3 regions of the Bacillus cereus group sp. BfR-BA-01360 genome follow, and region 1 is predicted to be linked to each of the others. Evidence: riboswitches for the same ligand, from Rfam matches in the RefSeq annotation. Region 1 holds a riboswitch; each other region holds the start of a gene.

Region 1 (3,216 bases):
GTATTTTAACATTGTTAAAAGAAGATTTTCCGCATTTAACAATTCAAGACTTCTTTAAGGAAAAGACAGTGTATAAGTTAGCGCGAATACAAAGGGAGTTAACCCTAGAAGAAAATGTATTTCATGAATATAAATGGATACATGAACCAGAGGCTATTCAGTATACGGAAGGAATAACTAATAACCGGATTTCCAATGTCTTTTTAACAGGAGCAACAGGTTATTTAGGATCACATATCCTATATGAATTATTGCAGCAAACCTCAGCTCATATTTATTGTTTAGTAAGACCTAAAAAAGATGTAGAGCAAAGAATTATGGAAACTTTAACAGGATATTTTCATGATATTCCAAATGAAGCTCTGGCACGTATAACAGCTATTCCTGGTGACCTTGGTGAAGAATACTTTGGACTTAGTAAGGAAGAGTTTATAGCGATACGTTCTAAAGTTGATACAGTCGTTCACTGCGGGGCAGACGTAAGACATTTTGGGGATGTAAAGCAATTTGAAAATGTAAATATTCAAGGGACAAAGCGCATGCTTGCATTAGCCGATGAAGGAGCAGCATTCCATTTTATTTCTACGATTAGTATTCCAATCGATTTAGCAGTAGAACAATGGGATATGTATAAAAAACGCGGTGATTTTGAGTATCATGTAGAGTTAGAGAATGTGTATTCCAATAGTAAACTACAGGCAGAAAATCTTGTTCGTGAAGCAATGAGTCGTGGCATGAGAGGGAATATTTATCGCGCTGGTAATTTAACATGCCATTCCGAAACGGGAGTATTTCAACAAAATATTGAAGGAAATGCATTTTATCGCCTCATTAAAACGATGTTATTAATTGGACAAGCACCAAACGTGAAGTGGAAAGTGGACTTTGCTCCAATTGATTTTGCAAGTAAATCAATTGTGGCGTATATGCAAGATCCTCAAATTATAGGTGAAACATTGCATATTTGTCATCCAGATCCGATTGATTTTGTACATTTTGTGCAGTTAATGATAGAATGCGGGCATCATTTAGAAATTGTTCCTCTTTCGCAATATGTAGATTCAGGGTTACAGTTAGCGAAAGAGGATGAGGAGATAGCAGAATTGATTGCTTCACAAGTAGCTGGCGATGGAGCGCAGCAGTCTGAATTTGTAATAGGTACAAAAAGAACAAATGAATGGATAAAGAAAAAGAAAATTGCAGTGCCAATAATTGACCAACAGTTTATTCAGAAGCTATTAGCACATGGAGAACAAGTGGGGTATTTTCCAAACGTAGAAAAATAACAGACAAGATGTACCATGCTTTTGTTTGTTCAATAAAATAAATCATGCTACAATGAAAACGAATTAAGGACCGGGGAGCCAAGTGGCTGAGAGGATGTAAAGGAACATCGACCCTCAACCTGATCTGGATAATGCCAGCGTAGGGAGTTGCTTAAGGGAATGTAGCATATGTTATTTTATAATAACTTGCATACAAGGCTTTCCTACGTCATAGTGGGAAAGCCTTTTCTTGTTTTTAACATATTATTTTGCAAAGGGGATTTTAGCATGTCACAACAAGTTACAATTTCATTTTCAGTGGTACCACAAGCAAAAACAAAAGATTTATATACGGTCGTGGATAAGGCAATTGAAGTTGTCCAACAATCAGGCGTTCGTTATGAAGTAGGTGCGATGGAAACAACGATGGAAGGAGATTTAAATGAACTTCTTGATATTATAAAACGTGCACAACAAGCTTGTGTAGATGCTGGAGCAGAAGAAGTGATTACCTCTATTAAAATCCACTATCGTCCAAGCACAGGTGTAACAATTGATGAAAAAGTATGGAAGTATCGTGATGAATATGAAAAAACAGAAGCGATCTAATTTCGCAATTACAACAGCTTGGCTGATTCTTCTCATTGCGATATGGGAAGGATCTGTTTCATTATTTCACATTGAACCATGGATACTGCCAAAACCTTCTACGATTATACAAGAATTAATTGGCATGAAAGAGCTATTACTTCCAAATATAACAAAGACGTTGCAAGAAGTGATAAGCGGTTTGTTTTTTGCAATTCTACTTGGAACAAGTATTGCTATTATGATGGATGTTATCCCGATTTTTCGCCTTCTTATGAATCCGTTACTTGTTATTTCACAAACTATTCCAATTGTTGTGCTTGCACCTCTATTTATCATTTGGTTTGGATATGGAATGCTACCAAAGGTGATGGTTGTTATTCTTGTTTGTTTCTTCCCAATTGCCCTTAGTATTTTAGAAGGATTTCAAACGGTAGATAAAAATATGCTCAAATTATTACAAACAATGCGTGCATCAAAATGGCAAATGTATCAAAAAGTAAAATTTCCTGCTGTGCTTCCATATTTTTTCTCAGGGTTAAAAATTGCTGTTACATATAGTGTGATGGGGGCAATTATTGGGGAATGGCTTGGTGCAAGTGAAGGATTAGGGGTTATGTTAACCCGTGCAACAAAGTCGTTTTTAACTGCTCGTGTATTTGGTATAGCGGCTATGATTGTAATCGTCACGTTATTTTTATATTTTATCGTAGAGTTTATGGCCAGAATAACAGCACCATGGATATATAGAAAGGAAGACAGAAAATGAAAAAGAGCTTAAAAGTCATGTTAGCAACACTGTTTGCAGTAAGTGTTGTCGGCTGTAATACAGCGAAGAAAGAAGAGAGCAGTGACAAAGAGAAAAAAGTAAAAGTTGTTTTAGATTGGTTTCCGAATACAAACCATACTGGTTTATATGTGGCAAAAACAAAAGATTATTATAAGAAACAAGGTTTAGATGTAGAAGTTATTCAGCCTGGTGATAATGTATCAGCAGAGCAAATGATTGCTTCTGGAAAAGCTGATTTTGGTGTGAGCTATCAAGAAAATGTTACATCGGCACGTGTGGAAGGGATTCCAGTTGTATCAATTGGAGCAATTATTCAACATAACACATCGGCATTTGCTTCTTTAAAAAAAGATAATATTACTTCACCAAAAGATTTTGAAGGAAAGCGTTATGGAGGATGGGGAGCACCAGCAGAGGAAGCAACTTTAAAAACCATTATGGATAAACATCAAGCCGACTTTAGTAAAGTAGAAAAAATTGTGCTTGGACAAACAGATTTCTTCAAATCAATTGGTCGTGATGCTGATTTTGAATGGATTTATTATGGCTGGGATGGAATTGAAGCGAAACGTC
Region 2 (3,216 bases), on a different contig from region 1:
CAATTGCTTGGATTATTATCATGTCGGTATTTTTGTATAAAATTTCTGTGAAAACAGGACAGTTTGATATTATTCGTGCATCTGTATTATCGATTACAAATGATCATCGTTTACTTGTCATTTTAATTGGTTTTTCATTTGGAGCATTTTTGGAAGGAGCAGCAGGATTTGGAGCACCAGTAGCCATCACAGCAGCGCTTCTAGCAGGACTTGGCTTAAATCCTTTATATGCAGCAGGTCTTTGCTTAATTGCAAATACAGCGCCAGTAGCATTTGGAGCAATGGGAATACCGATTACAGTTGCAGGGCAAGTAACAGGTATTGATCCTCATAAAATTGGACAAATGGCTGGGCACCAATTGCCATTCTTATCGCTATTTGTTCCGTTCTTTATTGTATTTTTAATGGATGGTTTCAAGGGAATAAAGCAAACATGGCCGGCGTTATTTGTAGCGGGGGGGTCTTTTGCAATTACACAATTTATTACAGCGACATTTTTAGGACCAGAACTTCCAGATATTACATCAGCGCTTGTCAGCTTAGTATCTTTATCGCTATTTTTAAAAGTATGGCAGCCAAAAGAAGTGTATCAATCGAATCAAGCAAATGTGGAAGCTGCAGCAACAGCGGAAGCTTCATCGATGCCAAATTTAACAGGTAAAAAAGTTGTGAAAGCTTGGTCGCCATTTATTATTTTGACTGCTATGGTAGTGATTTGGAGTCAAGATTTCTTTAAAGCATTATTTGCTCCAGGCGGGGCGTTAGAAAGTTTTGTCATGAAGTTTGAAATTCCGGGTCTGCACAATTTAGTCATGAAGGCAGAACCAATTGTAAATAAACCAACGCCTTATGAGGCTGTATTAAAATTTGATATTGTATCGGCAACCGGAACAGCCATTTTAATCGCATGTATCATTTCCATTTTTGTATTAAAAATGAGTGCAAAACAAGCGGTTGAAACATTGAAAGAAACATTACAAGAATTAAAAATGCCAATTTTATCTATTGGGTTTGTATTAGGCTTTGCATTTATTGCGAATTATTCTGGTCTATCATCTACACTTGCACTAGCGTTAGCTGGAACAGGAGGATTATTCCCGTTCTTCTCGCCATTTCTTGGCTGGATCGGCGTATTCTTAACAGGATCAGATACATCGGCAAATGCGCTATTCTCGAACTTACAATCGATTACAGCACAGCAAGTAGGTGTAAAAGAAGTATTACTTGTTGCGGCAAATACGACAGGTGGTGTAACGGGGAAAATGATTTCTCCGCAATCGATTGCAATCGCGTGCGCAGCAGTAGGACTTGCAGGAAAAGAATCCGATTTATTCCGCTTTACAGTAAAACATAGTTTGTTCTTTGTCATTATCGTTGGAATTATGACGTATGTACAAGCTTATTATTTAACGTGGATGATACCGTAAAAGTGTAAATTGATTTGCATTTTTCAGATTATAGTGTATGATAGAAAAGTATTGAAAATTAAATCAGTGATAAACTAGGGGTGCCCAATGTATGCGTGGGCTGAGAGAGAAGTACGCAAACTTCTTAACCCTTTGGACCTGATCTGGCTCGTACCAGCGTAGGGAAGTTAATGGCTTTACATAATGATGACTTTTATGAGCCAGGTCCTTATTTTCTTATGGACCTGGCTCTTTTTCATTTTGCATGCGCTGGTTACAAGTTGAATCTCGTCCTTGTCACATGTAAAGCGGAGCCGACTGTTTCGTCTTAGTGTATAAAGTTCTTCCGCATAGAAAGTGTTTTTTTACTTTCTTGTGCGGAAGATTTTTAGACGTGAGGGGCTAGAAGGTGAAGCTGGATTCAAGAAATGCGGAGCTGACTGTTTAGCAGCTGAAGGGAGAATCGAATTTTTCTAGGTAAAGTAGATTTCTTGAAATGATAAAGGGGAGGAAACAAAAATCATGGAACAATCTGTTTCAGCTGAGCAAATTGAATTAAAGTCGAGTTTACCAGGGAGTAAGAAAGTGTATGTGGAGGGGTCACGTGAAGGTATGAAAGTGCCGATGCGTGAGATTGAATTAAGTGACACAAACGGAGTGCCAAATTCCCCGATTCGTGTATATGATACGAGCGGTCCCTATACGGATCCAGAATATAAAGTGGAACTCGAAAAAGGGATTCCAACTCCTCGTCGCAATTGGATTATAGAACGCGGAGATGTAGAGGAGTATGAGGGACGCGAAATCAAGCCGGAAGATGATGGTGTAAAAGCTGCTTCGAACCATACACCTGTGTTCCCGCAAATGGATCGTAAACCTCTTAGAGCAAAGAAAGGTGCGAATGTCACGCAGATGCATTATGCTCGTAAAGGGATTATTACATCTGAGATGGAATATGTTGCAATTCGTGAAGGGGTAGAACCGGAGTTTGTTCGAAAAGAGATTGCCGAAGGACGGGCCATTTTACCAGCGAATATTAACCATCCAGAAGCAGAACCAATGATTATCGGCCGTAATTTCCATGTGAAAGTAAATGCGAATATCGGAAATTCTGCTGTTTCGTCTTCGATTGCCGAAGAAGTAGAAAAGATGACATGGGCAACGCGCTGGGGTGCGGATACAATTATGGATTTATCAACGGGGAAAAATATTCATACAACGCGCGAATGGATTATTCGTAATGCCCCTGTACCAGTTGGGACAGTGCCGATTTACCAAGCGTTAGAAAAGGTACAGGGGATTGCTGAAAACTTAACTTGGGAAGTATACCGCGATACATTAATTGAACAAGCGGAACAAGGTGTGGATTATTTTACAATTCACGCGGGCGTATTATTGCGCTACATCCCGCTCACAGCAAAACGCATGACGGGAATTGTTTCGCGCGGCGGATCAATTATGGCGCAGTGGTGTCTATACCATCATAAAGAAAACTTCTTGTATACTCATTTTGAAGAAATTTGTGAGATTATGAAACAGTATGATGTTTCCTTCTCTTTAGGAGATGGGTTACGCCCAGGATCTATTGCAGATGCAAATGATGAAGCTCAGTTTGCAGAGCTTGAAACGTTAGGGGAATTAACGAAAATTGCTTGGAAGCATGATGTGCAAGTCATGATTGAGGGGCCAGGGCACGTACCGATGCATTTAATTAAAGAAAATATGGAGAAAGAAATAGATATTTGTCAAGGTGCGCCTTTCTATACGCTGGGGCCTTTAACAACAGATATCGCACCAGGTTATGATCATA
Region 3 (3,216 bases), on a different contig from region 1:
GTAGAAGTTTGACTGGTATCGTTATCGCAGGATCACTTGTATTAACAAACTTATCGACAGAACAAATGGTAGGGCTAAATGGACAAAGCTATGCAACTTCAATGGTCGTTATGGCTTGGGAGGTAACCGCTCCTTTAGCGCTCATTTTTATGGCATTTGTCTTTTTACCTCGTTACTTAAAAAGTGGAATTACAACAATTCCTGACTTCCTAGAGCAACGCTACGATTTACGAACAAGACAAATTATTTCCATTCTATTTTTATTAGGCTATGCCATCGCTTATTTACCAACTGTATTGTATTCCGGTGCGTTAGTACTTGATAGCATCTTTAATATTTCACAACTATTTGGGCTTAGTAATTTCACAACAATTATGGTGATTGCGCTTATCATTGGTATGACTGGTATTGCCTATGTTGTATTTGGCGGCCTACGTGCATGTGCGATTTCAGATACGCTAAATGGAATTGGTTTAATTATTGGAGGATGCTTAATTCCAATTCTTGGTCTTCTTGCACTTGGAAAAGGGAGTATTATGGATGGTGTAAATCTTTTATTACATTCTCATCCAGAAAAATTGAATGCAATTGGAGATTCGCAAGATTCTGTACCTTGGACAACAATTTTCATGGGCTTATTGTTTAATAACTTATTTTATTGGTGTACCAATCAAGCTATTGTCCAACGTGCACTCGGGGCAAAAAATTTAGCAGAAGGACAAAAAGGAGTATTGTTGGCAGGATTATTTAAAGTATTTGGAGCATTGTATTTAGTGCTGCCAGGAATCATTGCCTTCCATTTATTTGGCGATCAATTAAAAAATGCTGATATGGCTTATCCGATGTTAGTAATTAAGATTTTGCCTATCGCATTATCAGGCTTTTTTGCCGCTGTATTGTTCGGTGCTATTTTAAGTTCATTTAACGGTGCATTAAATAGTTCGATCACTTTATTCACACTGGATTTTTATAAACCCATTTTCAAGAAAGAAGCAAGCGAAAAAGAGTTGGTGAAAGTAGGACGTATTTTTGCGATTACACTCGGTCTCATTGCGGTTATCGTATCACCATTTATTTTATATGCACCTTCTGGATTATATAACTACTTACAAGAAATGTTTGGTTTTTACAATGTACCAATTATCGCCGCTGTTGTCGTAGGATTTTTTAGTAAAAAAGTACCTGCAAGTGCTCCGAAAATTGCTTTAGTCTTTCATATTATTTTGTATGCGCTCTCAAAAGTGTTTTTAGGATCTATTAATTTCTTATATATTCTTAGTGTACTATTCCCAGCATGTGTAATTGTGATGCTAGTGATTGGAAAATTAAAACCAAGAGAAACAGACTTTGAACTTTTCGATGCTAATAAAGTTGATTTAAAGCCATGGAAATATGCAAAGGTATTTTCAATCTTCCTTATTATATTCATGCTAGGTGCCTATGTATTATTCTCGCCTGTTGGGTTAGCCGCACAGTAATGATGTTTTTTATATCAATATACTATATAAGTTTGGATAATTGACAATTCTCTAAATTATGTTATGATAACTATCAAAACTATATAGTTCTCATCTATCCACTAGGGGTGCCGATATTGGCTGAGATTAAAGTTTATCTTTGAGACCCTTAGTACCTGATCTGGTTCGTACCAGCGTAGGGAAGTGGAAATGACAAAATAAAAGCCACTTTCTTTACCTACTAAGGAAGTGGCTTTTATTTTGTACATGTCTATTTTTTCGTTAGATGTTAGCTGAGTGTAGCATATATGAGGAGGGATATAAATGTCATTTTCACAGTTATTACGTCAAGAAGTTGCTCCGATTTGGCAAGCGAGTTTTGAGCATCCATTTATTAAAGAACTAGGTGAGGGAACACTAGATTTAGCTAGCTTTCGTTACTACGTTTTACAAGATTCCTACTATTTGAGTCACTTCGCTAGAGTACAAACATTAGGGGCAGCGAAGGCGATCGAATTGAAAACGACAGCTCGCATGGCACATCATGCACAAAATACATATGAAGCAGAATTGTCATTGCATGAAAATTTTGCGGAAAAATTAGGAATCACTGAAGAAGAAAAAGCATCCTTTATTCCAGCACCGACAGCTTATGCATATACATCCCATATGTATCGCGCTGCTTATGAAGGGCATTTAGGTGATATTATTGCAGCCATTTTACCGTGTTATTGGCTATATTATGAAATTGGCGAGCGTCTTAAAGAGTGTAAGCCAGAAGAACCGATTTACCAAGCATGGATTTCAGCATATGGTTCGGATTGGTTCCGCACATTAGTAGAAGAACAAATTATGCGATTAGATCAAATTACGGAAACAGTAACAGAGTCGGATCGTAAACGTATGAAACAGCATTTTATCATTAGTAGTCAATATGAATATTCGTTCTGGGAGATGGCTTATACGTTAGAGAAATGGCCTGTTGAAGAAAAAATAGCAACCCGGTAGATATTCATTTTATTTCGTCATTTTTCATAATATATTATGAAAAAATTATATAATTAAAAGAGAAATAGGAAAGATAAAGAGGAGGTAGAACCCTCCTCCTTTTTTTACTGTTTTTTAACAAAAAATGGATTTTAATGATGGTATAATAAAAGTAAAAAGGGGGGTGGAATCTGTATTTTGTTTCAAAGTTTAACAGTCTATTGATTTTGGATTTTATGTAAAATAACGAAAAAAGAGAGGAAGTATTTACTTTATGGAAACGATACAGTTGTTAGCCTTTAAAGATGTAATAGATCCACTTTTTGAGCAAACAGTATTTTATGTGCAGTGGCCAAAACATTGGTCAAGTTTGTTATTAGAGCACAATAGACCATACGAATTAATAAAAAAATTTAAACTTTTAAATAAAAGATTGTATATTATGTTTTCGGATATTTTATTCATTGAGCACGACCCATATAAGTTAGCAGAAGATAGCCTATGGATTATATGTTTAAAACCTCTTAGCTCTGAACAGTTAGAATATATTTGTCGTCAATGGTATGCGTATATTCATAACTGGAAACCGACCGAAATGCCTGGAGAAGTTTTATTAGAATGGCAACCTAGTGCGATTTCAAAGTTGTCGTTACTACATGATAAAAAAACATTTTATATATGGGTACCAGCATTAATTTCACATTTGTTTTGTGAACGCGCGCTGCATCTATCTATAGGAAATAAGCAATATGAAGAAGTTCCTTTTTACCCG

What was found. A riboswitch is a leader RNA that binds a small molecule or an ion and turns the genes downstream of it on or off. The one in region 1 is predicted to bind thiamine pyrophosphate.
Positions count from the first base shown of each region.
Region 2: linked by a shared signal. The riboswitch ahead of thiC (phosphomethylpyrimidine synthase ThiC) and the one ahead of MR056_RS12025 (MTH1187 family thiamine-binding protein) in region 1 are both predicted to bind thiamine pyrophosphate.
Region 3: linked by a shared signal. The riboswitch ahead of tenA (thiaminase II) and the one ahead of MR056_RS12025 (MTH1187 family thiamine-binding protein) in region 1 are both predicted to bind thiamine pyrophosphate.

Region 1 covers NZ_JAKUFV010000011.1:30,243-33,458, forward strand. Annotated here, with positions in the region: gene MR056_RS12020 (non-ribosomal peptide synthetase family protein) at 1-1,286, shown strand, start outside; TPP riboswitch at 1,348-1,449, shown strand; gene MR056_RS12025 (MTH1187 family thiamine-binding protein) at 1,554-1,874, shown strand; gene MR056_RS12030 (ABC transporter permease) at 1,846-2,622, shown strand; gene MR056_RS12035 (ABC transporter substrate-binding protein) at 2,619-3,216, shown strand, end outside.
Region 2 covers NZ_JAKUFV010000005.1:26,066-29,281, reverse strand. Annotated here, with positions in the region: gene MR056_RS06580 (lactate permease LctP family transporter) at 1-1,427, shown strand, start outside; TPP riboswitch at 1,494-1,609, shown strand; gene thiC (phosphomethylpyrimidine synthase ThiC) at 1,929-3,216, shown strand, end outside.
Region 3 covers NZ_JAKUFV010000002.1:293,164-296,379, reverse strand. Annotated here, with positions in the region: gene MR056_RS03310 (solute:sodium symporter family transporter) at 1-1,478, shown strand, start outside; TPP riboswitch at 1,572-1,677, shown strand; gene tenA (thiaminase II) at 1,782-2,465, shown strand; gene MR056_RS03300 (pPIWI_RE module domain-containing protein) at 2,719-3,216, shown strand, end outside.